2 linked regions of the Alloacidobacterium dinghuense genome follow. The protein of the gene in region 2 interacts with the protein of the main gene of each other region in a pairwise test. Links are inferred from orthologs where the notes say so. Each region holds a gene or a part of one and is shown on either strand. Other genes may lie near its edges. The genes, in order: rlmN and ftsZ.

Region 1 (15,310 bases), 2.6 Mb from region 2 along the record:
CGATCTGGCCGAGAGCTGCGACGTGGTTCTGCTTGACCACCTGCGGGCGCTCAACCTCCCTAATCCCAAAGCTGAGCTGAATTCCGAAAGCCCCGGCCTCATCATCGACCGGCTTTCGATCCTATCGCTGAAGATCTTCCACACCACCGAAGAAATCGAGCGCCCAGACGCACCCGAGGGCCACGCCGAACGCAATCGAGCCCGCCTTGAAATTCTCCAAGACCAACGCCACGATCTTGCTCATTGCCTCGACCGCCTCTGGCAGCAGACTCTCGCTGGCACGCGCAGCTTCAAGCTCTATCGGCAACTTAAAATGTACAACGATCCAGCCCTGAACCCGGCCGTTTACACCCCAAACAAACCAACTTCGTGAAAGCCGGACCAAACAACTCAGCCCACGCGTCTAACGAATTGAAAGGAAGAACCACCTATGCGATGCTTGGTTGCACTCCTCGCCCTCAGCGTCGCCCTGCCGGTCCATGCCGCACCAGCTAGCAAAGAGTTGGCGCCACCGCCCGCCGGCGCGACTCTGCCTGTTCTCCTCAACAAAACGCTTAAGCCTCAAAATCTCCAACTAGGACAGCCAATCACAGCGGAGTTCGTGCAGTCAGTGCCAGTCAAGAAAGACGTCAACCTGCCCAGGGGCACAAAGCTCACGGGTCATGTTGTCGGTGTCAGTGCCTCCTCGATCAGTATTCTGTTTGACCAATTGCGATGGAAAGGACAAACGCTTCCCGTTCGTGTCCGGCTGGTCGCTGCCGCCGCCCCGTACAATGTCTTGCACGCAAGACTGCCCCTCGGCGGGACCGCACGAGGAACCAGCGACCCCGGCGACTGGACGACCCGCCAGATCGGTGGCGACGAAGTGTACCTCTCCGCCGGATCGGGCAAGGTTTACAACCAGTACAGCGAGCCCGTAGGATTTGCCGATTTCTCCGGTGTGTATGCCAGCCCATCTACTCCGAGCGAATTGCCCCGCGCTGTTGGCCCGTTTTCCACCACGGCCACCGGGCTGCACGGCTTCCGTGAATTCTCCATCGCGTCTCATGGAGACGCAAATTCGCCCATCACCCTCTCTGCAAACAAGCCGAACTGGGAGATTGGAAACGGCAGTGCGTTGCTGCTTGAGGTGGTTCACTAGCAGCGACCGCCTCTGAAAAATACCGACTGGGCCTGCGTCGTAGTCGGCCACCTTGATCGGCGGCAGGATTCAATTTCCTCTTACCCAGGCGCTCATCGATTGCTGTATGCTGGCACACCAGCGAAAAGCCACGGCTTTTCTTCGCGCTCCCCCGCGATCATTTACGTTCTCCTGCCTTGTTGCACTTGAAAAGGAGACCCTCTATGCGCTCACGCCCTTCGCTGCTGCGAGCTATCGGGATCGCAGCTCTCATGCTCACCTTGTCCTTCACTGCATATGCCGCGTCGCATCCGGCTTTCGACGCCATCTACGTCTTCGGTGATAGCTATAGCGATGTCGGCAACATCTTCATCGCCAGCAATGGCACCATCCCCGCTGCCCCCTACTTCAACGGACGCTTTTCGAACGGCCCCATCTGGATCGACCATCTGGCAGGCACCTATGGCGTCACCGTCAAGCCTTCACTCGCCGGTGGCACGGACTACGCCTTCGGCGGCGCCGAGGTCACGCAAGCGGTGCCAGTAGCTGGGAGCACGCAAACGATCCCAAGTATTCCCGAACAAGTAGCCCTCTATCTTAGCCAGCACAACTTCAAGGCAGATCCAAAGGCGCTCTATATCGTTGTGGGCGGCGGCAACGATATTCTCAACGCAACCGGTGGCTCACCCGACACGCTCGGTGGAGAGATCGCTTTCGGTCTGCTCTCCAGCATTGCGCAGCTCCAGCGCGCCGGTGCCCGGTATTTCTTCGTTCCCCACTTTTTCAACATCGGACTGCTGCCTGCTGCTCAAGGAAATGCTGCATTCGCGCTTGCTGCAACGCAGGCATTGAACACGGACCTGGACGCGGGACTGTTCATTGAGTCGTTCCTGCCAAACACCCACTTCTATCGCAGTGACACCTACAGCCTGTTACAGGGGGTCGTTGCCGACGGCAGCCATTACGGATTTACCGACATCACCCATCCATGCCTGAACACGGCTGTAAACCCGCCGACGCTGTGCAGCAACCCATATACCAATTTCTTCTGGGATGCTGAGCACCCAACCATCTTCGGTCACTCCTTCCTTGCTGTGGCCGCGGAGCAGGCGATCGACCGGTGAAATTTTGATATCTGACGAAACCACCAGGCTTGCTTCTTGCATCTTCCAGCAGAGATTCGGAGGCAGGCCAAAGGAGGATCATGCAGCACGAGCACATTGACCGAGCCATCGACTACATCGAATTCACAGCCCCCGACCTGCCCGCGATCAAAAAGTTCTATGGTGAAGTCTTCGACTGGAAGTTCCAGGACTGGGGCGATGAATATGTCTCCTTCAGCGATGGCCGTGTCGATTGGCGGCTTCGCCTGCGGCGAGTCCAGGCCGGCTAAGGGAGCGTTGGTGATTCTCTACTCCAAGAACCTCGAAGCAGTGCAGGAAAAAGTGCGACAGGCGGGAGGTACAATCACAAAAGATACTTTCTCTTTTCCCGGCGGCCGACGCTTTCACCTCGCCGATCCGGCAGGCAACGAACTGGCAATCTGGTCGGACAAATAAGCCACCCGAGGAACAACTGGCTTGCGGGCATCGAAATGCACTCTGGCCGCTTCTTAACCGCAGTTCCCGCCGGCTTACTGTTCCCCAGTTGACTCGCACCACCGTTCTGCGTATAAAAACGAGTTCAGCGGGATATTTGCATTCCAGGCGCCAGTTGCGCTGTATGTCTCGAGAAAATCAAGGAAAAGTCGCATTTATGCAAGATACAACTCAGGCTCCTGGCACTCGCCGTACCGCTCGCGCAGCAACTGAAAAAACGCGCCCGATCGTCGACAAGGCCCATGAGCAGGCTCTTCAGCATTACCAGAGCGCTGTGCAACTCATGCAGGAGGGTAAGTTTGAAAAGGCCCGCGCCGCATTTGAGAAGCTCATTCCTCACGCTCCGCCTGAGCTGCTCGAACGGTCCAAGGTCTACCTCGCTGCCTGTGAGCGAAATGCCAAGCGCTCGGAGCTGGCATTCTCCACCCTCGGCGAGCAGTACGATTACGCCATATCGCTGCTCAACACCGGCGACTATGAAGATGCCCGCGATCAACTCGAAGGCATTCTCAAAAAAGACGCGAAGGCCGACTTCGCCCACTACGGGCTGGCCGTTCTCGACAGCATGACGGGACAGGCCGAAGAGTGCCTCGAACACCTGATCGCCGCCATCGAACTCAACCCGCAGAACCGGATCCAGGCGCGCAGCGACTCCGACTTCCAGGACATGGCAGACGACCCGCGCTTTACCGAACTGCTGTATCCGGAAACATCGTAGTGGTTACCGCTCAAAAAGAGCCGCTTTGAAAGCTCCCGGTTGGTACACGCTTCGATCCATGCTTGTCGCGGGAGTATTTTGTGTGTTATCGCTCCCGCCAATTCTGGCGCAGGACCCTGAGCATCCCGCCTCTGGCTATCTCGAAGCCAAGCTGCGAACTGGAGTCGACGCAGGACACACTAAGATCGGCGAAGAGTTTCAAGCTGAGACGCTTTCAGGCTGGAGCATCGCGGGCTGCACAATACCTCAAGGCGGAAGGATTTACGGCAAGGTCGTTGCAGCAACCCGGCATACAAAATCTTCTCCAGAATCAACTTTAGGGCTCCTCATTGAAGGTGTCGATTGCCAGGGCAGCCATTCGCGCTCTGGGTTCGCTCTTCACGTTCTGGAGATCATGGCGCCTGATCTCCAGTCAGTTCCCTTACACTCGGTGCTGCCGACTGGAAAAGGGGGAATGACATCAGTTCCAATGGCGCACGATGACAATATAGCCTCAGGCGACGAGACGTCATCGATTCGCGTCGGCGCAGTCCTCGGAGAGAACAATATGAAACTTGAAATCGCGGCTGGGCCCGAGTTTGCCGATCTGCTGCGTTCCGACAAGCAGACCGTCAGCCTGCTCTCCGGGACGCGCTTGGTTTTAGGCACGAAGGAGATGATCCCCGACGATATGCAACTTCATTTTCATCCACCTGGACAGGAGCCATGAGCTCGCTTCATTTCGCGATACACTCTCGTTTATTGGGAACACCGTAACTTTTTGCCGCGCAAAGAGTTTTCCACTTCAGGCTTCCAATTTACCGGATCGTAAGCTCAAAGAAGATACACTGAACGCATCATCGTTATGAAACAAGCGACCCTCGCACCCTCACATTCATCGCCGCCCAATGCAGAGAAAGTGAACCTGCGAGTCGTCGCCATGGGCGGAGGCACCGGCCTTTCGACCCTGCTTCGCGGATTCAAACGCTACGTTCCATCCCCAGGTGCTACGCAGCCTGAATACGATGATTACCCCTGCCTGATCAGTCATCTGGCAGCCGTTGTCACCGTCACCGACGACGGTGGCTCCAGCGGTCGTCTGCGCAAAGACTTCAACATGCTCCCGCCGGGGGACCTGCGCAACTGCATGGTCGCACTCTCGGAAGACGAGCACCTTATCTCGCGTCTTTTCCGCCATCGCTTCCGCTCCGGCGCCGGGCTCGAAGGGCATAGCTTCGGCAATCTCTTCGTCGCCGCGCTCTCGGAGATGACCGGCGACGCTGCCCAGGCCATCCGCCTGGCCGCCGAGATTCTGGCCACACGAGGGCATATCTATCCCGCCACCACCGCCGACGTCAGCCTCGCCGCGCTCATGGATGATGGCGAGACGGTGCGCGGTGAAACCAACATCACCGCCAGCAAAAAACAGATCGTCGAACTCACCATGGAGCCGCCCGACGCAGAGCCCATGCCCGAGACCCTCGAAGCCATCGAGCGCGCCGACCTTGTCACCATCGGCCCCGGATCGCTCTACACCAGCCTCGTCACGAATCTTCTGGTCAAAGGCGTCCCTGAAGCTCTGGCCCACGCGCAGGGTCTGCGCGTGTATGTCTGCAACCTGATGACCCAGGCCAACGAGAGCCTGCACCTCACCGCCTCCGAGCACATCGAGCGCATCTACGATCATGCCGGCGGTCCGATCTTCGACTATGCGGTCATCAATACCGGAACCATCTCCGACGAGATGATCGCCCGATACGCCGCCGAAGGAGCCGAACCGATCCAGCCCGACATCGATGGCGTCGAGGCCATGGGAATTCGCTGCATCACCGGAAATTTCGCCGACGAAGGCGACGTGCTGCGCCATGCGGCCGACCGCGTCGCCGCACGCGTACTCGATCTGGCGCTCTATCCGCAGAACGGCCGGAGACCGAACGCCGGATGAGGACCGCCCTCGTGACTGCGTGCCTCTCGATGGTAGCAATCACAGCCGCCGCGCAAGGGTTTCCCGACTCCGTCTACGCCCCGCTCTGGAATTACAACGGCACGTGGAAAGTCAGCATTCCCGGCAAACCAACCGACACGCTGATCAACCACTGCTCTCGCACAGGACTCTTCTTTGCCTGCGAGCAAAACGTCAACGGCAATCCCGGGGCCCTCGTCGTCTTCGTCCCCATCGACGCCGAAGGCCACTATCGCACCAATCCAATCACCAAGGACGGCGCCGCCATCGGACCGGGTGACTTGGAGATCAAAGACAATCACTGGACGTATCTGGGCAAGAGCGAAGCTGACGGCAAGACCACCTGGTATCGCACCACCAACGACTTCAGCGACGACAGCCACATCCACTTCGAGCAGGCGCAATCCACCGACAAGGTTCACTGGGAAGTACAGCGAACCGGCGACGAAGTCCGCACCGACAAAGGGACGAAGTAGCTCATCGCATTCAAAAGCTGTCATCCTGAGCGGAGCGAAGGACCTGCTTTTCTCTTTGGCTCAGACGACATACGCCAAATCAACCCAACTGAACCAAATTTTCCGTAGTTCGCTTCAACTGACCGCAAGCCGCAAAAATATCCCGCCCGCGAGGTCGCCGCACATACGCAGGAATGTTGTTGAACTTAATCCGATACTGGAACATATGCACGGTATGCGGATCAGACATGCTGTAAGGCATCCCCGGTCCCGGATTCCAGACAATCAAGTTTACCTTCAGTGGCAGATTCGCCCTTCGCAGCACCTGTCCCACTTCATCCGCATCACGCTCGCGATCATTCAACCCGCCCAGCAGCACATACTCAAACGTGACCTTCTCTTTCGGACGCAGCGGCACCTGACGCACCGCCTGAATCAAATGCCCGATATCCCATTTCTTTGTAATGGGCATGATCTCTGTGCGCGCCTTGTCGTTCGGAGCATTCAATGAAATCGCAAGCTTCGGCCTGATGGCCTCCTGGGCAAAGCGCAGAATTCCCGGCATAATCCCCGAAGTCGACACTGTCATCCGCGACTCGGGAATTCCGACTTCCCGTACCAGCAACCGCACCGCCGCCATGAACTCGTCATAGTTCAGGAATGGCTCTCCCATCCCCATGAAAACAAGGTTGATTCTGTTCTTCCCAATCTCGACCTTGTGGCGCTTCAGGACCGACACAACCTGCCCGGCAATTTCTCCCGCAGTCAGATTGCGAATAATTCCAAGCTTCGCCGTCAGGCAGAACTGGCAGTTCACCGCGCAGCCAATCTGGCTCGAAACACAGATCGTCGCTCGCCGCAAATCGGTCCCAGCCTCGGTGCCGTCGCCAGCCTCGCCGCCATCGCCATCTGGCATCCAGACTGTCTCAACCGTCTGGCCATCGTTCCCGGCAATCAGATAGCGCTCAGTTCCATCGATCGAAACGAATGACTCAACAATCCGGGGTAAGCCCACTTTGTATCCATGCTCAACCATGGCCTCGCGCAGATTCTTAGGCAGCGTCGATATCTCGGCCAGATCCTCGTCCCATTGCCGGTAAAGCGCCTCGGAAAGCTGCCTTGCCCGATACGCAGGTGTGCCAAATTGCGCCAACAGGTCCGTAAGTTGTTGAAGATTAAGGCCAAAAAGACTGTGAGCCCCGGCAGCCTCCGGAGAGTCTAAAATGGATATAGGTTCTTTCCTGCCCGGTGGCATCATAACCAAAGCTCGTAGAGACAAGCATAGCGCATTCTTCCCCACCCCTAAGAGCGGCCCAGAACACGCCCCAGGGCATTTGAAGACTCAGGAATTTAGCAATGGATAACGAACGCAATATACGCCGCACCGTCCTGCCGAACGGGCTCACGATTCTGACCGAAAAAATGGACCACATCCGCTCCGTTGCCATGGGAGTCTGGATTCGTGCCGGCTCGCGCCATGAGCTGGCCGAAGTAAATGGCATCTCCCACTTCGTCGAGCACATGGTCTTTAAAGGAACCAAGTCACGGTCGGCGCAGCACATCGCGCGCGAGGTGGATGCAATTGGCGGTAATCTGGACGCTTTCACCGGAAAAGAAACAGTCTGCTTCAATATCAAGGTGCTCGACGAGCATGTACCCGTCGCCCTCGACGTTCTCTCCGATCTCGTCCTCAATCCGACCTTCGCCAGCGATGAAATCACCCGCGAGCGCGGCGTCATCCTCGAAGAGATCAAGATGGACGAGGACAACCCTGACTATCTGGTACACGAAATCTTCACCCAGGCCTTTTGGAAAGACCACCCGCTGGGCAAGCCGATCCTCGGAACCAAGGAAACCGTAAGACGCTTCGAACGCGATACGCTTTGTAGTTTCTACGGGCAGCAATTCCACGGAAGCAACATGATCTTCTCGGCCGCCGGAAACATCGAACACGACGTATTTGTCGAGCAGGTCACGCGCCGCTTTGAATCGCTCCCTGCAGGAGAATCGCTTACCGTCACAGTTCCACCCAAGACCGCAGCCCGCATCATCCTCAAGAACAAGAAGGCGCTTGAGCAGGTGCAGCTTTGTCTCGGTGTACCCGCCCCGGCCATTGCTGACGAATCCCGCTACGTCACCCTCGTTCTGAACACGATCCTCGGTGGCGGCATGAGCTCGCGCCTTTTCCAGACTGTCCGCGAAGAGCGCGGCCTCGCGTACTCGATTTACAGCGATCTGAACCCATACAGCGACACCGGCTCACTCTGCGTCTACGCCGGAACCTCATCCGACCGGGCGATCCAGGTTGTGCAGCTCGTCATGGAGCAGTTTCGCCGCCTGAAGAGCGAGCCACTCCCGGCCGACGAACTGCGTCGCGCCAAAGACCAGTTAAAAGGGAACTTGCTGCTCTCGCTTGAAAGCTCCATGTCGCGCATGTCGAACCTCGCGCGCCAGCAGATGCACTTCAACTACTTCTTCGGCATGCAGGAGATCCTCGACAAGGTCGAAGCCATCACGGAAGACCAGGTAATGGCGATGGCCAACCATCTCTTCCGCCCGGAGCTGGTCGCAGTCACGCTCCTCGGACGCCTCGACGGAGTCAAGCTCACGCGCAATCAACTCGAGTGCTAAGACAAAAGGCTTAGAACGCAGGATGGAATCAGGTCTCTATTGCTTGATTCCTGTTCTTTCATGAGCACTTCGCTGGCGTCCTGCGTCTTACTCATTTAGGATTTTTCTCGGTGGTTGCCATGTTCGCAGCCACGGGGAGAAACACAGACCCATGATTCATTTTCTGACTCAAGTACATTCTGATCGCCGCAAGCGCCACGCCAGTCACTCTGTGAGCGAAGCTGGATTCACCCTGATGGAGCTGCTCATCGTCATCTCCATCATGCTCATCCTCATGCTCATCGCCATTCCCAACATGTTGAACCTGCGCAGTCAGGCGAATGAAACCTCTGCCATCCAGTCTCTCCGCGCCATTTATCAATCGCAGATCCAATTTCAGACGAATTACCCCGCCAACGGATTCGCCTGCTCGCTGCAGGCACTCGGCGGCGATTCGGCCTCTGGACCGCCGAGCCCCACGAGTTCTCAGCTGCTGCAGCATGACCTCTCTACGGGTTCAAAAGCTGGCTACCTCTTCAACATCGTCAATTGCAGCAAGACGACGGTCAACAATCAGGACATGTACACCAGCTATGAAGCAACAGCCGTACCGCAGGCCGTCGGTAAGACCGGCCACCGTGGCTTTTGCATCGACATGACCGGCGAAATCAAAGCCGACCCAGCCGGTGGAACGAACTGCACCGTACCCCTGCAATAAACAGGTCAGCGCTTCGCAAGCAAGTCAGCGGGGATGGCAAGGAACATTGTCATTCCCCAAACTATGTTCTCATTTTTATTCTGTCATCCTGAGCGGAGTGCCGAAGGCGCACAGTCGACGGATCTGCTTCTCGCATCGGTCAGCAAGAAAATGGGTTACCCATCCTGTCGCGCAATTTGCGACAGGGTGGGAAAGCACGAAACCTCCCTAATAACACCGCCATTCTGAACGGAGCCAAAGGCGTAGTGAAGAATCTCAGCGATGCCAGAATCAAGCCAATCCTGATCCTCATCCTGACGATCTCAGCCGCACAGCTCCACGCACAAACGCCCACAGCCCAGTCACAAGCCGAGCGCATTGACAGGCACTACAACGCCCTCCACTCGCTCTCCGTCCACTTCACGCAAAAATACGACGGCATGGGCATGCACCGCCAGGAAAGCGGCACGCTGCTCTTGAAGAAACCGGGCAAGATGCGCTGGACATACAACCAGCCCGCAGGCAAACTCTTCGTTCTCGACGGCGACAACGCCTATTTCTACTCACCCGGCGACATGGAAATCCCTCGCGTCACGGCAAAGAAGCTTGACGATCTGCGCTCGCCTCTGCGCTTCCTGCTCGGGCACACGCAACTCGCCAAAGAGCTGACCAACCTGCAGATCAATCCGGCAGAAAACGGCGCATTCACGCTCTCCGGCATCCCGAAAAACATGGAGCAGCGCATCGCATCGTTCACCCTCACCGCATCCGCAGCGGGAGTCATCCAGTCCATGCGCATCGAAGAAACGGACGGCGCCATCAACCTCTTCACCTTCAGCGACGAGCAACCCAACGCCCCCGCCACCGACGCCGACTTCGTCTTCCATGCGCCAGCCGGCACACACATCATCGAAGGCATGCCCCCGGTCTAAGCTAACCGAGTTGTCATCCTGAGCGCAGCAAAGGATCTCCTTTTCGATCGCTCAGCACGAACCTGGGTGCCCCATCCTATCGCGCAGCGATAGGGTGGGATAGCACGATGCGTCCAGCAAACCTTTACTGCTCGTCTGCTTGCGTAGAGCATCAATCTTCGCCTGTAAAGCCGCATTCCTCTCCTCAACCTCTGTCACCGAGTCCGCTTTCACCGTCTTGCCTCGTGTGTACCCTACATACTTCAGCCATCCGTCAGAACGCGCCTCCCGCTGTTCTTTGATCAGCAAATACAGCGGATCAGCCTCCACAATCTTCAACTCAGCCTGTAAATCTCCCGTTGCCGCCGGAATGCCTAACCCGCGCAACACGATCTGCGCCATCAACAAATGTCCGGCCGCGTCGGGATGAATCCCATCCTTCTTTGCAAACGAAAAATCGGGCTCCATCTTACGCTGCTCTGCCAGATAAGCATCCATCGGCGTATGCAAATCGATTACCGTGGCCTCGCTCTTCGGCAACTGCATCTCCCAGCGCGCGTAATCTGCGAGCACATCATCGTAGCCCGCATACGGCGCCATGAAACCGAAATCAGGCGCGCTCTGCGGAACAACCTTCGCCTTCACCTGCAAAGCGTCAAATGGCGGAGGAGTCAGCAGGATCATCTCCGCCCCCGCCGCATGCACCGCCGACGTCAGCTTCTCAATCCCCTGCTCAAAAGCATGCATGCGTTCTGCGCTTTGTGGATGATAGATGCCGTCGTTCATCCCATAGCATGCAACCACAATCTGCGGCTTCACCAGGGCAAGCGCGCGCTGCAACCGCTCCTGAACACAGGGCCGCGGAAAGGGATGCGTCTTCTCCGAAAGGCACGAAGCCGTCTCGCTCGCCAATCCGATGCTGATCACATCAAACCTGTCAGCCGGATACAGTCTCTCGAGGAAGTATTCGACGAATGTGACGTAATCGCCCGCCTGCGTAATGCTGTCGCCCAGCCACAACACACGCTTGTTTGCCAGCAAGGGCTGTGCCGCATGCGCCACACATGAAGTCAGAAGGAGCCAAAGAATAGCCCAGTGGCGTCGAAATGAAGAATGTCTCACCCTCCCATGCTAATCAGGAGCAAAGAAAAAAGCCCGCCTGTAAGCAGACGGGCCAATAGATTAATGGCAGAATTCTTACTTCACCTCAATCGTCCCCTTCAGCGGAGTATCCTCCGAAGACGCCCCAGCCGTAATCCGATACTTGCCCTTCAACAGCTGCCATCCATTCGACGCCTCGTCGAAAATTGAAAGCATCTGCGGATCAATCGTCACCGAAACCGTCTTCGACTCAGCCGGCCCAAGTTCCACACGCTGCCAGCCCACCAACCTTTTGAACGGTTCGTCCGCCTTATCCGGAAGCTCGGCATAAACCTCGGCAATCTCCGTGCCTGCACGCTTGCCGCTGTTCTTCACCTTAAAGCTCACCGTCTTCTGTCCGCTGTCAGTCTTCAAGTCGGAATAAGAATAGCTGGTATATGACAGGCCAAAGCCGAACGGAAAGAGCGGCTGCTTGTGCTCGGCTTCATACCACTTGTAGCCAACCTTCACGCCCTCGTCGTAGCTCACCGAGTATTTCGACCCGACATGATCCTGCCCGTTCACCGCGCCCGTTCCCTGCCCCTCATCCTCCGGCGTCAACGGAGGAATCATCGGATGCGGCAGATCCTGCTCGCTCTTCGGGAAGGTCATCGCAAGCTTGCCCGTAGCATTCACCTCGCCCGTCAGAACGTTCGCCAGCGCAATGTGACCGCGACTGCCCGCATACCACGCCTCGACCACACCCGCGACGTCACCCAGCCATGGCATCGTCACCGCCGTTCCCGTCTCCAGCACCACAATCGTTCGCGAATTCGCTTTCGCTACCGCATCGATCAGCGCATTCTGATTGTCCGGCAGTGACAAGCTGGGAAGATCCATGCCCTCCGATGTCCACTGGTACGCAAACACAATCGCCACATCCGAACTCTTCGCCAGCGCAGCCGCCGATGAAAGATCCTTGCCGGCATTGAACTCAAGCTTCACACTCGGCAGCCTCGCCGTCAGTGCTTTCAGCGGCGACGTCGGAAACCAGATGTGATCCTGCCAGTGCGTCGCGCCCTGTCCCGGAGGCATGATTGCATTGCCGCCCGGCGGATCCACCTGCGCCGAGCCACCGCCCGAAATCATACCCACATCCGCATGCCCGCCGATAATCGCAATTGACTTCATCTTCGAAGCATTGAGCGGGAGAATCCCCTTGTCATTCTTCAGCAGAACAATGCTTTGCTCTTCAACGTGTTGCGCAATCTCAAGTCCGTGCTCAACATCCACCACGCTCTTCTCGATCGGGTAGTCCACAATCCCCGAGAGAAACATCGAGCGCAATACGCGATGCGCATGGTCATCGATCTGCGACATCGGCACACGGCCGGCATCGACAGCCTCCTTAAGCTTTGGCCCGAAGTAGTCGCCCATCGGCTCTTCGTTATCCAGCCCTGCCGCCGAAGCCTTCTCTGTGCTGTGCGTACCACCCCAGTCCGAAAGCACCAACCCCTTGAAGCCCCACTCGCCCTTCAGAACATCCGTCAGCGTGTATTTGTTCTCGCAGGCATAGTCGCCATTGATGCGGTTATACGAGCACATCACTGCGGCCGGATTGCCGATATTGATCCCGATGTGAAATGCGAGCAGATCAGTCTCCTGCATCGCTTTCTTCGAGATCACAGCATTCACAATATTGCGGCCGGTCTCCTGGTCGTTCACCGCATAGTGCTTGATGTCGCCGATCACATGCTGTGCCTGCTCGCACTTCATCAGATTTCCGACGAGCGTCCCGGCGAGCAGCGGATCTTCGCCCATGTACTCAAACGTCCGCCCATTGCGCGGCTCGCGTGTCACGTTCACGCCACCGCCGAGCGTCATATTGTAGCCCTGCGCCCGCAGCTCGCTGCCAATCACCGCGCCATAATCGCAAGTGGCTTCAGGATTCCAGCTCGAAGCTGCCCCCACATTCGAAGGCAGCGCGGTCGAGTAGCGCCCGTTCTCGCCGCTGCTGCGCACGCCGTACGCAGCGTCCGACATATAAATGTTCGGAATCCCAAGTCGCGGCACGCCAACCGTCATCCCTGCGCCGCCATTTGAAAGATACGTAAGCGGCGTCTGCCACTGCTCGGCATGCGCCATTCCGGTACCGTGCAGCAGGCTGATCTTCTCATCGAGCGTCATCTGCTTCAGCACCAGGTCTGCCCGCTCATCCGGCGACAGGCTCTTGTCCATCCAGGGACGGTCACTCACAGTCCGTCCATCGCCCCCTTGCTGCGCCGACACCGGAGCCGCCGCCATCAGAATCCCCATCAGCCCGGCCACCAGCGGCAGGCACCTTCGAAACACACAAATCTGCATCGCTTCCCCTTCAGATTTCCGATCGCGAAGCCATACTAAAATGGCGAGAAAACGATCGTCAAACTTAAACGTTTTACTAAGTAATTTTTGCTCCCAGTCACGCTGATCCATTGAAGTCAACCGATTGTCTGGGCACGCGGCCACCGCGTATTTACAATCTCCCTGTGAATCCCGGAGGCATCAAAACCAAATGCGAAGAAACACTTGCACCAATCTCCTGCTGCTGATCATCGCAATCGCGCTCGTAGCCATTGCCGTCAGGCCTTACATCGCGCCGCATCCCGTCAACGCGCAATCGTCATCTGCCTACCCGTTCTACTTCGAGCCGGGCACGCAGATGTTGCGCGCGCCCGACGGCACCAAGCAGCTCTATGGCAGAGTCGTCGTCGACATGAGGAATGGAAAGGTCTGGGGCTTTCCCACCAACACACCTGATACCTATCCGGTAAATCAAATGGACACCAAACCGCAGGTCTCACGCCCTTCCATCTCGGAAGATTCGCATTTGAAGAGGCCGACCGCTAAGACCTTTGCCGAAGAATGCTGGAATCACAGGAGCCCTGCATGCCCTTTCAATTCTTCCGTTCCGCCGATGACAAGCAGCCGCCACTGAAGATTCCAGCTATGCCTCGAGCTTGCCGTGCGTCTGCCGCCCGAAGCTGCAGGCCAGGCACTAACCATTCTCGAAACCGTCAACGCACCAGGATTCGAACCGCCGCTCCAGCGCCATCGCGAAACAGAGATATTCCGCATCCTCGAAGGGCGATATCTGTATGAAGTAAACGGCAACCGCCTCAAGGCCGAAGCGGAAGAGATAGTCAGCATTCCCGGTGGCGACGGGCACGGCTTCATCAACATTTCCGACAAGCCATCGAGCCAGCTGGTCGTGGTGCTCCCCGGCATGAATGCAGAAAAATTCTTCTCCGACCTCAATGATGTCTTCGCAAAAGGCAAGCCGGACATGCCTACACTAAACGCCTTCGGGGACGCATGGGACGTCGAATTCCTCGGCCCTCACATCCAATCGTAGTCCACGTTCAGAGTTCCGAATGACCGCCTCCAGGATGTCCGCTTGCGGACATTGAAATGAACGAATGAACACAACACGATTGACTCTGAATTCGTATCTCTCAGAAAACACTGAGTTGAGTGGATGCGCGAATTGGTCGGTTACCTGCTTCTGCTAACAGCACGCAAAGGTGCCTGCCCCCGCGGACGGAAATGCAGCCGCGATAAGCAAGCAGCTGATCGCTCACTGGAACGGAGTCGCGATGAATACGAATTTGATTCAGGATGTGCGCTATGCGCTGCGGCAGCTGCGCAAGACACCGGGATTCACGATTACCGCGGTGCTGACGCTGGCGCTGGGCATTGGGGCAAATTCCGCGATTTTTACGCTGGTGAACGCGGTCCTGATGAAGAATCTGCCGGTGGCTGATCCCAAGACGCTGGTGCGTCTGGGCAATCATGACGATTGCTGCGTGGCAGGTGGGACAAGCGACAATGGTGAATACTCCCTGTTCGCGACCAATACATATGAGCAATTGAAGAAGAATGCGCCGGAATTTGAAGAGCTGGCGGCGATCCAGGCGGGCTTTACTTTCCGGCCTGTGACGGCGCGGCGCAATGGAAATGGAGAGCTGGCGCGGTCAGTGATGGGTGAGTTCGTTTCCGGCAACTATTTCCGGACATTTGGGCTGAATCCGCAGGCGGGCAGGCTGTTCACGGACACCGACGGTGTGCAGGGTGCGCCGATGGTTGCGGTGATGAGCTACCAGAAATGGAAGAACGATTATTCGGGCGATCCTGCGGTTG
Region 2 (15,248 bases):
GTTTTCGCATCGACTCGGCTTCGTCGATTCAGATCGATGGCAACAGCCAGTTGACGCGGGCAGACCTGTTGACGGTCTTCGGCGCCGATATCGGCCGCAACCTCTTCTTTGTTCCACTTCCCCAACGCCGCAAAGAATTGGAACAGGTACCCTGGGTAGCTCACGCAACCGTCATGCGCATTTTGCCGAACCAGTTGCGCGTGGCGATCGTTGAGCGCCAGCCGATCGCTTTTGCGCGCATCGGCAACAAGATCAAGCTGGTCGATCCGGACGGCGTCCTTCTCGATATGCAGCCGGCAGCTTTGGCGGCTAAGCACTATTCGTTCCCGGTCGTCACCGGCATCAATCCTGACGATCCGCTTTCCGTCCGCGCGCCACGCATGCGGATTTACCAGAAGTTCATGAATGAGATCGATTCGAGCGGGGAAAAGCTCTCGAGAAGCTTGAGCGAGATCGACATATCTGATCCCGAGGACGTCCAGGGGCTTGTTTCTTCCGGCAACTCCGAAATTCTGCTCCATTTTGGCGAAGACAACTTCCTCAATCGCTGGCACGAATACCAGTCGCATCTGGCCGAGTGGAAGCAGCAGTACCCGCATCTGGCTTCGGTTGACCTGCGGTATGACCGGCAGGTGGTCCTGAAGATGGCGGACAACGCACCCGGAACACAGGACGCCCCGGCTGCTCCAGCCACGCCGGCGGCAACGCCCAAACAGCCGGTCGCAAAGGCGCGGCCCATAGCCCACCCCCACAGGAAGCACGCATGAGCCAGACCGAACAGCTATTGACGGTGCTCGACGTGGGAAGCGCGAAGACGCGCGTACTGGTAGCGGAGCTGCACGATGGCGCGCTGCGCTATCGGGGTCATGGTATCGCCGAATCCACCGGCATGCGCAAAGGCCTGATCGCCGAGCTGAAACAGGCGGCAAGCTGCATCAACAAGGCGGCGATGGCGGCCGAGACCATGGCGCAGGGGACTATCGACCGCTGTGTTGTCGGCATCGGCGGCCCGCATATTCGTGGCCTGAACAGCCGGGGCGGAGTCAGCCTGGGATCGCGCTTGCGCGAGATTACCCGTGAAGATGTTCGCGCCGCAGTCGACCGTGCGCGTTCCGTCTCGCTGCCCTCCGATCGCGAGATCATCCACCTGCTGCCGCAGCAGTTCATTCTCGACGAGCAGCCGGGCATTCACGACCCTGTCGGCATGATCGGCAATCGCCTTGAAGTGAACCTGCATATCTCAACCGCCTCAGCCAGCGCGTTGCAAAGCGTCGTGACGTGCGCCAACCGTGCGGGTCTTGAGGTGACGGAATCGGTCTTCGATGCAATCGCGGCGGCGGAAGCGACGATCTCCGCCGACGAGCGTGAACTGGGCTCCTGTCTCATCGATATCGGCGCCGGGTCCACGGAAATAGTTGTCTTCTTTGAAGGTTCGGTTGCGCATACCTCTGTTGTCCCGATCGGCGGCGATCACTTCACGAATGATTTGGCCGTAGGCCTGCACATCTCCGCGGCTGAAGCGGAATGGATCAAGTGCACCTACGGTCACGCGGTGGTCACCAGTGTTTCGTCGTCGAACGAAGTGGAGTTGCAGGGAATGCCGGGCCATGAACCGCGCATGGTTCGGCAACGCTATATCAGTGAGATTCTTGAACCGCGCGCCCGCGAGCTCTTTCAGCTGCTGAGAGAAAACCTCCGCCAGGGAGGAGTGCTGGAAGCGCTGGGCGCGGGCTGCGTGCTCACCGGCGGCGGTTCGCACTTGCCAGGATTGCTCGATACCGCTGAGAGCCTGCTGCGGGTCCCGGCGCGCATTGGATCGCCGGTGCCGCTCTCTCGTATGCCGGAAGAATTGATCGCCCCCGAGAACGCCACGTTAGTAGGAATGCTTTTGTATGCCCACCGCACCAGCGTGACCCGTGCGGCGGAAGACCAGGGTCTGCGCGCCAAGCTGCGCGCCATCTTTGCAGGAAGCTTGTAGGAGTCTTAGCCATGAACCCGTCAGAAGAAATCCGCATTCAGTATCACGAACAGCTACCCACCGGCGCGAAGATCAAGGTCATCGGCGTGGGCGGCGGCGGCGGCAACGCCGTCAATCGTATGATCTCCGCGCGCGTCGAGGGCGTCGAGTTCATCACCGCCAACACCGACGCGCAGACGTTGCAACTCTCGCAGGCTCCGGTAAAGCTGCAACTCGGTATGAAGCTGACCAGCGGCCTCGGCGCAGGCGCCAATCCAGACGTGGGTCGCCGTGCCGCGCTCGAAGACTCGGAAAAAATCATCGAAGCGCTCGAAGGCGCGGACATGGTCTTCGTTACCGCCGGCATGGGCGGAGGCACCGGCACGGGTGCTGCTCCCGTGATCGCTTCGCTGGCGAGTGAAATGGGCGCGCTGACGGTCGCCGTCGTAACCCGACCCTTCGGCTTTGAAGGCAAGCGCCGCATGGCGCAGGCCGAGCGTGGCATGCAGGAACTGCTCGACAGCGTCGACACGATGATCGTCATCCCCAACGAAAAGCTCCTGGCTGTCGCGAAGGACGCGGGTTTTTTTGAATCCTTCCGCATTGCCGACGATGTGTTGCGCCAGGCCGTGCAGGGCATCTCGGACATCATCACCATCCCCGGTATCATCAACCGCGACTTCGCCGACGTGAAGACCACGATGGCTGGCATGGGGTACGCCGTAATGGGCACGGCAGCACGCGGAGGTGAGAACCGCGCCATTGAGGCCGCGCAGGCGGCGATGGCATCGCCGCTGCTTGAAGATGGCGCGATCGACGGAGCCAAGGGCATCCTGATCAACATCAGCGGATCAAGCACGCTGAAGCTGAGCGAAGTAAACGCCGCATCCACTCTTATCCAGAACGCCGCCCACGAAGATGCCAACATCATCTTCGGCGCTGTGCTCGACGAATCGATGGGCGACGACGTCAAGATCACCGTCATCGCCACCGGCTTCCGCGAGGAAATGCCCGAGCGCCGCGAGCGCATGCTGACTGCGGCTCTGCGCGAGTCGGTGTTGCCTCGGGTGCAGGTGCAAACCCATGTTGAGGCCACGGTTGCGACTCCCCGGTTCATGAGCGAGGAAGAGGACATGCCGCGCCGGTCGATCTCGATTCCGGTCAAGCCGGCGGCGTCGAAGCCGGCCCCGGAGCCCGTTTATGTCCCCGAGCCGGAAGTGATCCTCGAACCGGAACCGGTGGCTGTCGCGGTCGCTGAGCCCGCGCCTTTATCGGATGTTTTCGGCCTGATGCACGAGGAGGAGTCCGGTGAAAATCTGGATATCCCGGCCTTCATGCGTCGCGGCGGTTTGTAATAATAGAAATTGGATGGGGATAAAGCAAAATTTTGCTTAATCAGGAACCCATCCTAAAGTACAGTAATCAAAAGTAATGCCGGGGGGCATCATTCCGGCTGTATGCGGGTTGTAACTGTGGTGAAATAGGATCGATCGTTAGTCCGGAATGGAAACGGGACGGACCATTGCGGAACTATTGGTCGGGCGACAAGTATTTTTTGTTAGAAGTTCAGGCTGTTTCTATGCGCAAGATGCATGGAGGCCGATAAGAAGAGAACGGCCTTCAAAGAGTAGCTGGGCTCAGGATGAATGGATTCATGAAACGCATAGCACACCTCGTTTTCCTTGCAGGACTGGTTGCGGTACCCGCCGCGCTCGCGGCGGACACAACTACTACGACGACGCACCACACCACCCGCCATACCACCCGCACGCATGTGCAGGAATCGGCCAGCGCCCAGCAGCATATTTCGCATCTGCAGCACAGCCGCCGCCCTGCCCGCGTCACAAATGTTTCTCTCACCACGACCACCAGTCACGGCCGAGTTCGCCGCGCCAGCCTGACGACAGTTCATCGTCACCGCTCCTACGAGCGCTTCACTGGTAGTTCGTTTACAGATATTGATCTCACGAACGGCGACTCGATCGGTGGAGAAGATCCAGTTGTGCGGCAGGCCGCCATCGATGCGCTGGGCAACATGAACGGCACAGTCGTCGCCATCGATCCCAGCAACGGGCGCGTACTGGCGATGGTCAACCAGAAGCTTGCCCTGTCGAGCGGCGCTGAGCCTTGCTCGACGATCAAGCTTTCCGTCGCCCTGGCCGCGCTCGATGAAGGCATTGTTACGAAGGACACGCCGGTCAACCTCGGCGGTTCGTATCACATGAACCTCACCGAAGCTCTGGCGCACTCGAATAACCTCTACTTCGAGACGCTGGGCCGCCGCCTTGGTTTCGAGCGCGTTCGCCACTATGCCAATCAGTTTGGATTGGGCGAGCTGGCCGGTTACAACATCCCCAACGAGCAGCTGGGCGTCTATCCCGATCAGGAGCTGCCGGAGAGCCAGGGCGGCGTGGGCCGCATGTGCTCCTTCGGCGAAAGCGTTTCGATGACTCCTCTGCAACTCGGCGCGCTCGTCGCCTCCATCGCCAACGGTGGAACGCTCTACTACCTGCAGCACCCGACGACACCGGAAGAGGTGGTGAACTTCCAGCCGCGCATCAAGCGCACGCTTGATATTGCCAAGCTCATCCCAGAAATTCAGGACGGCATGCAGGCCGCGGTGCAATATGGAACGGCGCGCTCGCTACGTGCCAACTTCAACCAGTTCCCGGTGATGGGCAAGACCGGAACCTGCTCGAACAATGGCACTCGCTTCGGCTGGTTCGCTTCCTACGCTGACACGCAGTACGGTCGCATCGTTACCGTCTTCTTCCTCGAAGGTGGACGCCCGACCTTCGGTCCCAAAGCCGCGGAGCTGACCGGCCTCTTTTACCGCAACCTCTGGGACAAGAGCTACTTCGTCGCGAAGCAGCCAACGGATACAACCAAGACAGCTATCGGCGTCACCGAATAGCGCATCTTAAATTTCTGAAACGACCGGCCTCCATCGCGGAGGCCGTTTTTGTTCAGGTACGATTTCTACATCATGAAAATTCTTACCGCAGAGGAGATGCAGACATGCGACCGCATCACTGTAGACCGCTACGGAATCGCTTCGCTTGACCTCATGGACAACGCCGGTCACGCCGTCGCCCGCTTCGCGCTGCAGGAATTTCCGCGCGCGGCGAACATTACTGTTCTGTGCGGGAAAGGCAACAACGGCGGCGATGGTTTTGTCGCCGCGCGCGTGCTGGCCGGGGAGGGCCGCCGGGTCAAGGTGCTGCTGCTCGGCTATCCGGTTGACCTGAAAGGCGACGCCAAAGAGATGTTTGAGCGCATGGAAATCGCGCCTGCTCTTGCGCCGGACGAAGAGTCTCTCTCTTCAGCTCAGATCACGGATATCCTCAATCAATCCGACCTGTTTCTCGACGCAGTCGTCGGCACCGGCTTCAGGCCTCCGCTGAAGGGCGTGGCGATGGCTTTACGCAACCGGATCAACAGCCTCGACGCGCCGGTCGTCGCCGTCGATATTCCTTCCGGCTGGGATTCGGATTCCCGCGAGTATCGCACCGAGGGCGCCTATCGCGCCGATGCGGTCGTGACCTTCACCGCTCCGAAGCCAGCGCACGTCAGCGGCAACTTGACCGACAGCGCCTATCAGCCCATTGTTGTCGCCCCCATCGGCTCGCCCGACGCAGCCATCGAATCCGAGTTAAACCTCACCTGGGCGGGAGCTTCGAAGAGGATCACCGAGACTCCACGTCCCGCGGAGAGCAACAAAGGCAAATTCGGTCACGTACTCGTGGTTGGCGGCTCATACGGAAAGTCCGGAGCGCCTGCAATGGCTTCGCTCGCAGCCCTGCGCACCGGGGCCGGCCTGGTGACCGCCGCCGTAGCGCAACCAATCCTCGATTCGGTTGTGCGCATCACGCCCGAGTTGATGACCATTCCCCTGCGTGCCGGCAGCAAAGGAGAAATCAGCAGCAGCAATCTCGATGACGAAACGCTCAAAGAGCTTCTCGACAAGAAAACGGTGCTCGCGATTGGTCCGGGGCTGGGCCAGTCGGCGGAGACCGAAGCATTTCTTCTCGGCCTGCTGGAAAAGACCGATCTTCCCGCGGTCCTCGATGCCGACGCCCTGAACATCCTCGCCAAGCATCCCGGCAAGATCAATGGCCGCAACCGGTTACGCGTCTTAACGCCGCATCCCGGAGAGATGGCTCGGCTCGCCGGAATCAGCACCGGCGAAGTTCAAGCCAACCGCGAAGCGCTGGCTCGTGAATTTTCGATGAAAAATCATGTCACGCTGGTGCTCAAAGGATGGCGCACTCTGATCGCCCATCCGGACGGTTCGATTGCCATCAACACCACCGGCAATCCCGGCATGGCCAAAGGTGGCAGCGGAGACATCCTCACCGGCATCATAGCGGCTATGTTGGCGCAATATCCGCATCTAGCCGGAGAAGCGGTGAACGCCGCCGTCTATCTCCACGGGCTGGCTGCCGACTTTGCCGTGTGGGAACACGACGAGCACACCCTGCTTGCCACTGACACCGTTGCGCACCTTTCAACAGCTTTTCGCTTCCGCTCCGACGACAAAGGCGGGTATGTTTGGATACAGGGGATGCCGCGATGACAGAGGCCACAGGCACGAAGGTCCACGAGTTCGAGACGAACAGCGCCGCCGATACGATCCGTGCCGGACGTGAGATCGCGAAACTGCTCACGCCACCAAAGTTCCTTATCTTGAAAGGCGATCTGGGCGCAGGCAAGACCACGCTGGTGAAGGGCATTGCCGAAGCCCTCGACGCCGCCGAACCGGATGAAGTGACGAGCCCCACCTTTACGCTGATGCACGAATACGAAGGCACCCTCCATGATCACGGAAAAAACGAGCCGGTCATGCTCTACCATCTCGATCTCTACCGCATCGAGCAGGAGCGCCAGCTCGACTCGCTCGGCCTCGATGAGATCGCCACGCCCGACAGCATCGTATTGGTGGAATGGGGCGACAAGTTTCCGAGCGTGGCCAAGCGCAGTAACGGCGAAATCGTGATGAAGACCACCGGCGGCGACTCGCGCAAGATCACGCTGACGCTCAAAGACTAACTCTCTCTACATTGTCATCCTGAGCACAGCACGGAGTGCGGAGTCGAAAGACCTGCTTTGTCTATATAACGTTAGTAGGCGCGAAGCGCCCTCCATAAGTCCACCGTAAAGGCGGATACTCTCAAGCGTGTCGCACGCCATCGAATCGCCGCCCGTCACAACGCATCACGACCTCAGGCAGACGCTCGGCACCTGGCAGCTTTGGGGCATCGCAGTTGGACTTGTTATCTCAGGCGAATACTTCGGCTGGAGTTATGGCTGGGCCAACGCAGGCACGCTCGGTTTTCTTGTCACTTCGCTCCTGATCGCGGCCATGTACGCGACCTTTATCTTCAGCTTTACCGAGCTGACCTGCTCCATTCCGCACGCTGGCGGTCCGTTTGCGTATGCATGGGCAGCCTTCGGCCCAGTTGGAGGCTACCTTGCAGGCGCAGCCACATTGGTTGAGTTCGTCTTCGCGCCACCTGCCATCGCGCTCGCCATCGGAGCCTATCTCAACGTGCAGTTTCCGTCGCTGGCCCCAAAACATGCCGCGCTCGGGGCCTATCTCGTCTTCATGACGCTGAATATCATTGGCGTGCAGATTGCCGCCACATTCGAACTGTTCGTAACTCTGCTCGCCATCTTTGAGCTACTGGTGTTCATGGCGGTCGTCACGCCCGGATTTCATTTCGCCAATTTTCTTCAGGGTGGATGGGCGGGCCAGAATCAATTCACCGTGCACGCAGTCCCGGGTATCTTTGCCGCTATTCCATTTGCAATCTGGTTCTTTCTTGCCATCGAAGGCGTGGCCATGGCCGCCGAAGAAGCGAAAGATCCGAAGCGTTCGATTCCCATCGCGTACATCGCAGGTATCCTCACGCTGGTAGCGCTGGCGCTGGGGGTGATGCTTTTCGCCGGAGCAGCGGGTGATTGGACGAAGCTCGCAAACATCAACGACCCTCTGCCGCAGGCGATGAAGATCGTCGTGGGAGCGCGCAGTGGATGGCTACACATGCTCGTCTGGCTGGGACTCTTCGGCCTCGTCGCATCGTTTCACGGAATCATCCTCGGCTATTCGCGACAAATCTTCGCGCGCCCGCGCTGGCTATCTTCCGCGCTTTCTCGCCGGCGTGCATCCGCGATTCAAAACACCGTGGCTTGCGATTCTCGCTGGAGGCGTCGTCGGCATTGCTGCCATTTACAGCGACCAACTCATCACCTTTGGCGGACAAACGCTGACTGCGAACATTGTTACCATGTCTGTCTTCGGCGCGATCTTGATGTATATCCTCAGCATGCTCGCGCTCTTCCGCCTGCGAACCACACAGCCTGACCTGCACCGCAGCTATAAGGCGCCGCTCTATCCCATCTTTCCAGCCTTTGCGCTCATTTGCTCCGTGCTCTGCATGGGAACCATGCTTTACTACAATCGCCTGGTCGCGCTTGTCTTTCTCGCATTGTTGGGATCAGGATTTATCTACTTCCTGCTCACGCGTCATCAGCGTGAGCGGGCCGCCGACTAAACATGGCCTACGCGCACACCATCGGAAGCCGCACATGGCGCTTCGACGACTTAAAAACGCTGTTGGCAAATGCTAGTCCTTTGCGCTCCGGCGACGAGCTTGCAGGCATCGCCGCGGCAAGCGAAGAAGAGCGCGTAGCCGCGCGCATGGCGCTCGCTGAAGTGCCGCTCAAGCGCTTTCTCGAAGAATCCGTCATTCCCTACGAATCCGACGAAGTGACGCGGCTCATTATCGACACCCACGACGCCAGCACATTTGCAGAGATCAGTCATCTCACTGTTGGAGATTTCCGCAACTGGCTCCTGAGCGCAAGCACGGACACAGAGACCCTCACGCGCATCGCGCTATCCATCACCCCCGAGATGGCGGCTGCCGTCTCAAAGCTGATGCGCAATCAGGATCTGATCCTCGCCGCGCAGAAATGCCGCGTCATTACACGCTTCCGCAACACCATCGGCCTCAAAGGACACATGTCCGTGCGCCTGCAGCCGAATCATCCCACGGATGACGCAAAAGGCATCGCTGCATCGATGCTCGATGGACTGCTCTACGGCTGCGGCGACGCGGTCATCGGCATCAACCCGGCAAGCGATAGTTTCGCCGCAGTCACAACGCTGCTCGACATGCTCGACAAATTCCGCGAGCGATACGAAGTTCCAACGCAATCATGCGTGCTCGCGCACGTCACCACAACCATGCAGGCAATCGAACAGGGAGCGCCCGTCGACCTCGTTTTCCAGTCGATTGCAGGAACCGAAAAGGCAAACGCCAGCTTTGGCGTAAATCTCGCCTTGCTCAAGGAAGCTCGCGAAGCCGCGCTGGCACTGCATCGCGGCACAGTCGGGGACAACGTGATGTACTTCGAAACCGGGCAGGGAAGCGCTCTATCGGCCGACGCGCATCATGGAGTCGACCAGCAAACCTGCGAAGCCCGTGCCTACGCCGTAGCCCGCGCATTCAAGCCGCTCCTGGTGAACACTGTTGTCGGCTTCATCGGCCCTGAGTATCTCTATGACGGCAAGCAGATCACGCGCGCAGGACTCGAAGATCACTTCTGCGGCAAGCTGCTCGGCCTGCCGATGGGATGCGACATCTGCTACACCAACCACGCCGAGGCCGACCAGGATGATATGGACACGCTGCTTACGCTGCTCGCTGTCGCCGGCGTGAATTTCATCATGGGCGTGCCTGGAGCCGACGACATCATGCTCAACTACCAGAGCACCTCATTCCACGATGCGCTCTACGCAAGGCGCGTCCTCGGCCTGAAGCGCGCACCGGAATTTGAAACATGGCTGGAAAAAATGGGAATCACCGATCGCGAAGGCACCCTCGCCGACCGTCTGCCTCCAAGCGCCGCCCGACTGCTTGAAAGCGCATGAGAGAAATCATTCAGAACCCGTGGACGCGTCTGCGCAGTTTCACCAATGCGCGTTTAGCATTGGGTCGCGCCGGTGACAGCCTGCCAACAAACGAAGTTCTTGAATTTGCCCTGGCGCATGCGCGGGCTCGCGACGCCGTTCACAACATGTTCGACGCGGACCGAATGACTCGCGAACTCACTGCATCCGGTTTCGAATCCATCACGGTACAAAGCGCGGTTAGCGATCGCGCCGAATATCTCCGCAGTCCGGATCTGGGCCGCAAGCTCAACGAGCAAAGTCGATCCTTGCTCACGGATCAGACGCTGCGCGAAGCGATGTATGCGGTCTTCATCATAGCCGACGGCCTATCCGCCATCGCCCCGGAGCGCCACGCAGTTCCGGTCCTCAAAGAAATCATGCGCAAGCTAGAAGGCTGGAACCTCGCGCCAATCATCATCGCGACGCAGGCCCGCGTCGCGCTTGGCGATGCGATCGGAGAGCTCCTCAATGCTGAGATGACTGTAATGCTCATCGGTGAACGCCCCGGCCTAAGCTCACCCGACAGCCTCGGCATCTACCTGACGTACAAGCCTCACATCGGCTGCACAGACGCGGACAGAAATTGCATCTCCAACGTGCGTCCTGAAGGGCTCAGCTATCCATCCGCAGCGCACAAGCTGCATCACCTGATGCTCGCCGCGCGCAGACTCGGCAAATCAGGGATCGCGCTCAAGGACGAAAGCGATCAACCTGCACTGCCGTAACCAACATTATTGCGGATTCCCGTTGCTGTCCGTTGTCCACGACTCCGTCTGGAAGGCAATGAAGATCGCAGCCCACGTCCCACTCGCCGGAAGTTCAAACACCAGGAGCCCATCCTGCCAGATGCCATTGTCCTTCTCATATGCGCCGGGAGGATTGCCCTGGTTCATGTGGATGTCGTGAATGCCCGTGCCGTCGGTGTACTGGCTGCCAAAGGCATAGATCGTACCGTTGTCATCGGCAATCGCCTGATTTAGATACTGAATCACCGCGTTCTGGAGGTTCGAAGACGCTGATTGCCCCGGCAACGGGAGCAACTGCATTTCGCTGAGCGTCACAATCGGCTGCCCATTTGCCGTGCTGCGCACATAGTCGACTGCCGGATTGCCCTGCGTGCTCAACTGCGTCATGCCGACAGCAAGAGCATCCAGCGCTCCGGCATCAGGCGGGGTGAAATTCTCGTTGATGAAGTAGAGAACCTGCGATCCGTCGGTCGATTCAATGTTGACTGCAACCTGATACGTCGTCCCACCCGCATCTACATTGATCAGATAATGCGGATGCGAGTCAGGAGACAGGCTGCCCGACTGCGGATCGCCCTTGAGTACGCTGTATTGATAAACAGGCATTTTGCGCCTCCACGATTGCAACCTTACACTTGGCCGTTGCGGCAGGATGAAGCTAAAAGCCCATGATGTTGTAGCCGCAATCGACGTACACCGTCTCACCGGTCACGCCGCTCGATAGATCCGATGCGAGAAAGAGCGCCGTCCCGCCGACCTCGGCCTGCTCCACATTCCGATGCAATGGAGCGCGATCCGCATGCGACTTGAGCATGTCGCCCAAACCGCCGATTCCGCGCGCGGCCAGCGTCTTGATCGGCCCAGCTGAAATTGCATTTACGCGAATGTTCAATTTACCGAGGTCTGACGCCAGATAACGCACCGTCGCTTCCAGCGCCGCCTTGGCCACGCCCATTACGTTGTAATGCGGGACAACTTTCTCCGCGCCGTAATACGTCAACGTCATAATGCTTCCGCCGTCGGTCATCAATGGAGCAGCTGCGCGGCTCAACGCAATCAGCGAATACACGCTCACATCGTGAGCAACGCGAAAGCCTTCGCGCGACGTCTGCAAAAAATCGTTCTTCAGTTCTTCAGCGGGAGCGAACGCAACGCTGTGCACCAGCACGTGCAGCTTGCCGTGACGTTCCTTCAGTCCTTCAAAAACCTGCGCAATCTCTGCGTCATTCGATACGTCGCACTGGAACGCCTCTGCGCCCGGTAAATCCGCAATCAGTCCTTCGGCTTCTGCCTTCAGTCGCTCGTTCTGGTAGCCGATCGCGAGCTTCGCGCCCGCCTCGTGCAGCTTCTGCACAATGGCCCAGGCAATGCTGCGCTTGTTCGCCACTCCAAAAACAACGGCAACCCGTCCTTCAAGATTCAACATGCAACTCTTTCCTCCAAACACGTAAGGATATCAGCCACCGAGATTGACCAGGCCGACGCAGTCAATGGCTTCTCCCAGAAACCGCGTGCCCAGGCGCTTGAATTTCTCAACCGAATCCGTTGCGTAAAACCTGCGCTCTCTCGTTCCATCGTGAACGTACTCTATGAGTGCAGCCGACACCTGGGATGCGGTTACTTCCGCAGAATCGATCACGCGCAAATCCGGAACAGCGCGCTCAATCTGCGTTCGCAGTAAAGGATAATGCGTACATCCCAGCACCAGCGTATCCGGCTTCAGGCCCGGCCTTTCGGCTTGTTCCAGCAATTCCGCAAGATAAATCCGCAGCACCTCCAGCGTGACCGGATGCTCGATCCATCCCTCTTCTACAAGAGGAACGAGCAGCGGACACGCCTTTTCAAGCGCACGCAGACCATGTTCCGCACATGCCCGCTCATACGCATGACTCTGCACCGTGGCATCGGTTGCAATTACCAGCACATCGCCGGTCAAGGAAGAAACCTGGGCCGCATTTGCTCCTGTCTCGATCACGCCCAACACTGGGACACGCACAGCTTCTCGAATCGCGTCGAGGGCCAGCGCGCTCGCCGTGTTGCATGCAATCACAAGAAACTCCGCACCTTCCTCCACAAGAAAGCGCGCGCTAGAAACCGCATAGCGCGCAATGGTCGCCTGCGATTTCGAGCCGTAAGGCAACCGTGCCGTATCGCCCAGATAAATGTAGTCTGCCGCTGGAAGCTGTCTGAGCAGCGCGCCAAGAACCGTCAAGCCGCCCATACCGGAGTCGAAGACACCAATCTTCATGGGCGCACCGCCGTCTGCGTGTCCGATGCAAGGTAGACGCGCGTCAGATCGGCATGCCCGGCGAGCGTGTCTTTCTGCTGACCATCCACCAGAAAGCGTACCTCTGTAATCTGCGGTAGATTCGCATGCAGAGTCGCAATCATGGAAAGCAAGGTCAGCGTCTCCGGCTCGATCCCAGATGGCTGCGCCTGAACAAACGCTGCGTCGAGATTCACCACCGCCATCTCTCCTTGTTGGCTCGCGCCTTTCTGCTGCGGCAACGGCATCAGAAACACCTCGTCCACGCCCGAAGCATTTGCAATAGGATGCGTCGACTTGGGCGCTGCATACTCCTCCAGCAGTTTCTCCATCAACACACGCGCTCGCGCGTTCGGATCTTTCGGCATGGGAAAGCTGCGTTCGACCGGAATCAGCGATCCATCCAGGTCATTTGCCACCAGCAGCGTGATCTTTTCGACCGGCGCACTCGACGACGCGCTCGACAACTCATTCAAAGGCTGACTGTCGACCGCCGTCATCAAGCGATCGTGCGCTCGCTCCCGCATGCGGATCAGCACCACCGCCATCACGACCGCTGCGAGCAGCATCGCGGCGAACAGAAAACGCTGGAAGCGCGGAATCACGGCTGCTGCCTCCAGTCATTTTTCCATTGCGTGAGCGCTGCGGTCAGCGCGCCGATGATCTTGTTCTGATAGCCAACATCGGTCAGCGGTGTGGCCGTTGTTGTGTTACCACCTATGAGGGGCGCAATCTCCACGGCGACTGCAGGGCAGGCAAAACTATCCATGGGCGTGAGCGCTGTGCGCCCCAGTGTAACCGGAACCGCCGCGTGTCCGAGCGCCGTGCTGATCTCGGAAGACAAACGCAGACTCTGCGTTACATACGCGGACTGCGCGCTCTGCCACGGCAAAAACTTCGTGTATGGAGTTGGCGCGAGCGACGATGTGAACAGATGCACGCCGCTTCCCGTAGCCGTGGCATGCAATGTGACGCACGCTGCAGCCATGGCGTGGTTCGCAGTCTCCGCGCGTGTCACCATCGAGACCTGCGTATCCGCATCCCGCGTGGTGATCACCTGAATGCCCTGAGAAGCAAGCGCCTGCCGCAGACGCACGGAAAATCCAAGCGTCAGGTCCTTTTCCAACATCTTGTCGCTGAATTGCGCGCCGACATCGCCGTCGCCATGGGCCGCATCCAGCACGACTACATATTGCGGCTGCACCTGCGCCCGCTGCGCCGGAGGCACCGCCGGCAACTTGCCCATGTCCGGCAGATTCGATTGGGGTGGTGGGGCCTCCTGCGCGGCTGCTGCAGAGATTGCGAGCAGCGCGCACAGGCTTAGCAGCATTTTCCGGAAATCAATCCAGTGGATAGATCGCAAGGCCACTCAATAGTTTAGGGAAAAAGTCGGTAGATTTCTGCGGCATCACGTCGCCGGCGAAGGCAACTTCGCGCAACTGCGCCATCGTCACCGGATTCATCAGGAAGGCCACATCCGCATCGCCGCGCGCGACCTGCTCGATGGCCTCGCCCGCATCCCGCAGATAGCGCAGGTTGGCCTGCTCACGAATCGCCTCGGGGGTAATGCCGAGCAACTGCTCCAAAACCAATCCGTGCAATTGCGCCACATCCAACTGCCGCTGCCGCTCGGATAGAGTGCTCAGAGCCTTCGCCACTGCGTCCGGCCTTGCTGTCAGCAGGTAATTTCCGCTCTTCGTGACAGTCAGCAGGGCCGTCTTTCCTTTGCTCGCAGCCGTGAGCTTTGCCTTCAGTGCAGCCGTTTCCGAGGACGCCACCGGCTCCACATCAAAGTAAGCCTTTGCGCGTTCCACAAATGCGCCGGGATCAAAATCCTTCAGCCCAAAAACTACGCGATGCGTTGGTAGAATCACCAGTCCCTCGGCGTCCATGTTCACGAAGGTCATCATCACAGCCGCTTCCGCATACGGTGGCTGCGGCAATTCATAGCTGTTGCGCTCGGTTGATGCGGCCTGCGCCGGTGCATGCTCCTTCGAGTAATTCAGAGCCGTCTCATAGCGATGGTGCCCGTCGGCAATAATCAGCTTCTTGTCCGCCAACTCGCTGGTCAGAATATTGATCGTGTTTTCATCGCTGATCTTCCATACGCGATGCAGCACGTCGTACTCATCCGTCACTTCAATATCAGGAGTAGCATCTTCATCGAAAAGTAGCTTCTCCGCCGTAAGGCCCGGATCAGAGTAGAGCATGAAGATCTGTCCGAAATGCGCGCGCGTCGCCCGCAGCAGATTCAGACGGTCCGACTTCGGCTTCGACAGAGTCTGCTCGTGCCGGAAGACCACTTTTTCGTTGTAATTGTGC

What was found.
Region 1: the proteins of ftsZ (region 2) and rlmN interact in binary tests that used the Escherichia coli proteins (3 or more experiments, as listed by UniProt). The link is inferred for Alloacidobacterium dinghuense from one-to-one orthologs.

The regions. Positions count from the first base shown.
Region 1 is NZ_CP060394.1:3,449,340-3,464,649, forward strand. The notes cover bases 5,013-7,960. They hold rlmN (dual-specificity RNA methyltransferase RlmN), read right to left. Parts: upstream 7,092-7,960; coding sequence 5,934-7,091; downstream 5,013-5,933. Other genes in these bases: H7849_RS14170 (gluconeogenesis factor YvcK family protein), read left to right, coding at 5,013-5,360; H7849_RS14175 (hypothetical protein), read left to right, coding at 5,357-5,854; H7849_RS14185 (M16 family metallopeptidase), read left to right, coding at 7,190-7,960. Outside these bases: H7849_RS14140 (DUF4254 domain-containing protein), read left to right, coding at 1-373; H7849_RS14145 (hypothetical protein), read left to right, coding at 431-1,141; H7849_RS14150 (SGNH/GDSL hydrolase family protein), read left to right, coding at 1,345-2,244; H7849_RS26470 (VOC family protein), read left to right, coding at 2,325-2,513; H7849_RS26475 (VOC family protein), read left to right, coding at 2,524-2,679; H7849_RS14160 (TPR end-of-group domain-containing protein), read left to right, coding at 2,876-3,436; H7849_RS14165 (hypothetical protein), read left to right, coding at 3,519-4,145; more of H7849_RS14170, read left to right, coding at 4,281-5,012; more of H7849_RS14185, read left to right, coding at 7,961-8,464; H7849_RS14190 (type IV pilin protein), read left to right, coding at 8,616-9,161; H7849_RS14195 (LolA family protein), read left to right, coding at 9,407-10,072; H7849_RS14200 (SGNH/GDSL hydrolase family protein), read right to left, coding at 10,124-11,173; H7849_RS14205 (glycoside hydrolase family 3 C-terminal domain-containing protein), read right to left, coding at 11,249-13,483; H7849_RS14210 (hypothetical protein), read left to right, coding at 13,686-14,108; H7849_RS14215 (cupin domain-containing protein), read left to right, coding at 14,136-14,525; H7849_RS14220 (ABC transporter permease), read left to right, coding at 14,767-15,310.
Region 2 is NZ_CP060394.1:6,031,762-6,047,009, forward strand. Bases 1,265-4,150 are described here. They hold ftsZ (cell division protein FtsZ), read left to right. Parts: upstream 1,265-1,989; coding sequence 1,990-3,312; downstream 3,313-4,150. Other genes in these bases: ftsA (cell division protein FtsA), read left to right, coding at 1,265-1,978; H7849_RS25420 (penicillin-binding transpeptidase domain-containing protein), read left to right, coding at 3,612-4,150. In the rest of the region: H7849_RS25405 (cell division protein FtsQ/DivIB), read left to right, coding at 1-767; more of ftsA, read left to right, coding at 764-1,264; more of H7849_RS25420, read left to right, coding at 4,151-4,871; H7849_RS25425 (NAD(P)H-hydrate dehydratase), read left to right, coding at 4,944-6,533; tRNA (adenosine(37)-N6)-threonylcarbamoyltransferase complex ATPase subunit type 1 TsaE, read left to right, coding at 6,530-7,006; eat (ethanolamine permease), read left to right, coding at 7,134-8,321; H7849_RS27700 (hypothetical protein), read left to right, coding at 8,269-8,511; H7849_RS25440 (ethanolamine ammonia-lyase subunit EutB), read left to right, coding at 8,514-9,893; ethanolamine ammonia-lyase subunit EutC, read left to right, coding at 9,890-10,639; H7849_RS25450 (YukJ family protein), read right to left, coding at 10,646-11,266; H7849_RS25455 (enoyl-ACP reductase FabI), read right to left, coding at 11,319-12,086; murI (glutamate racemase), read right to left, coding at 12,117-12,908; H7849_RS25465 (GerMN domain-containing protein), read right to left, coding at 12,905-13,531; H7849_RS25470 (N-acetylmuramoyl-L-alanine amidase family protein), read right to left, coding at 13,528-14,256; H7849_RS25475 (DUF1015 domain-containing protein), read right to left, coding at 14,267-15,248. UniProt on the Escherichia coli protein: Essential cell division protein that forms a contractile ring structure (Z ring) at the future cell division site. The regulation of the ring assembly controls the timing and the location of cell division.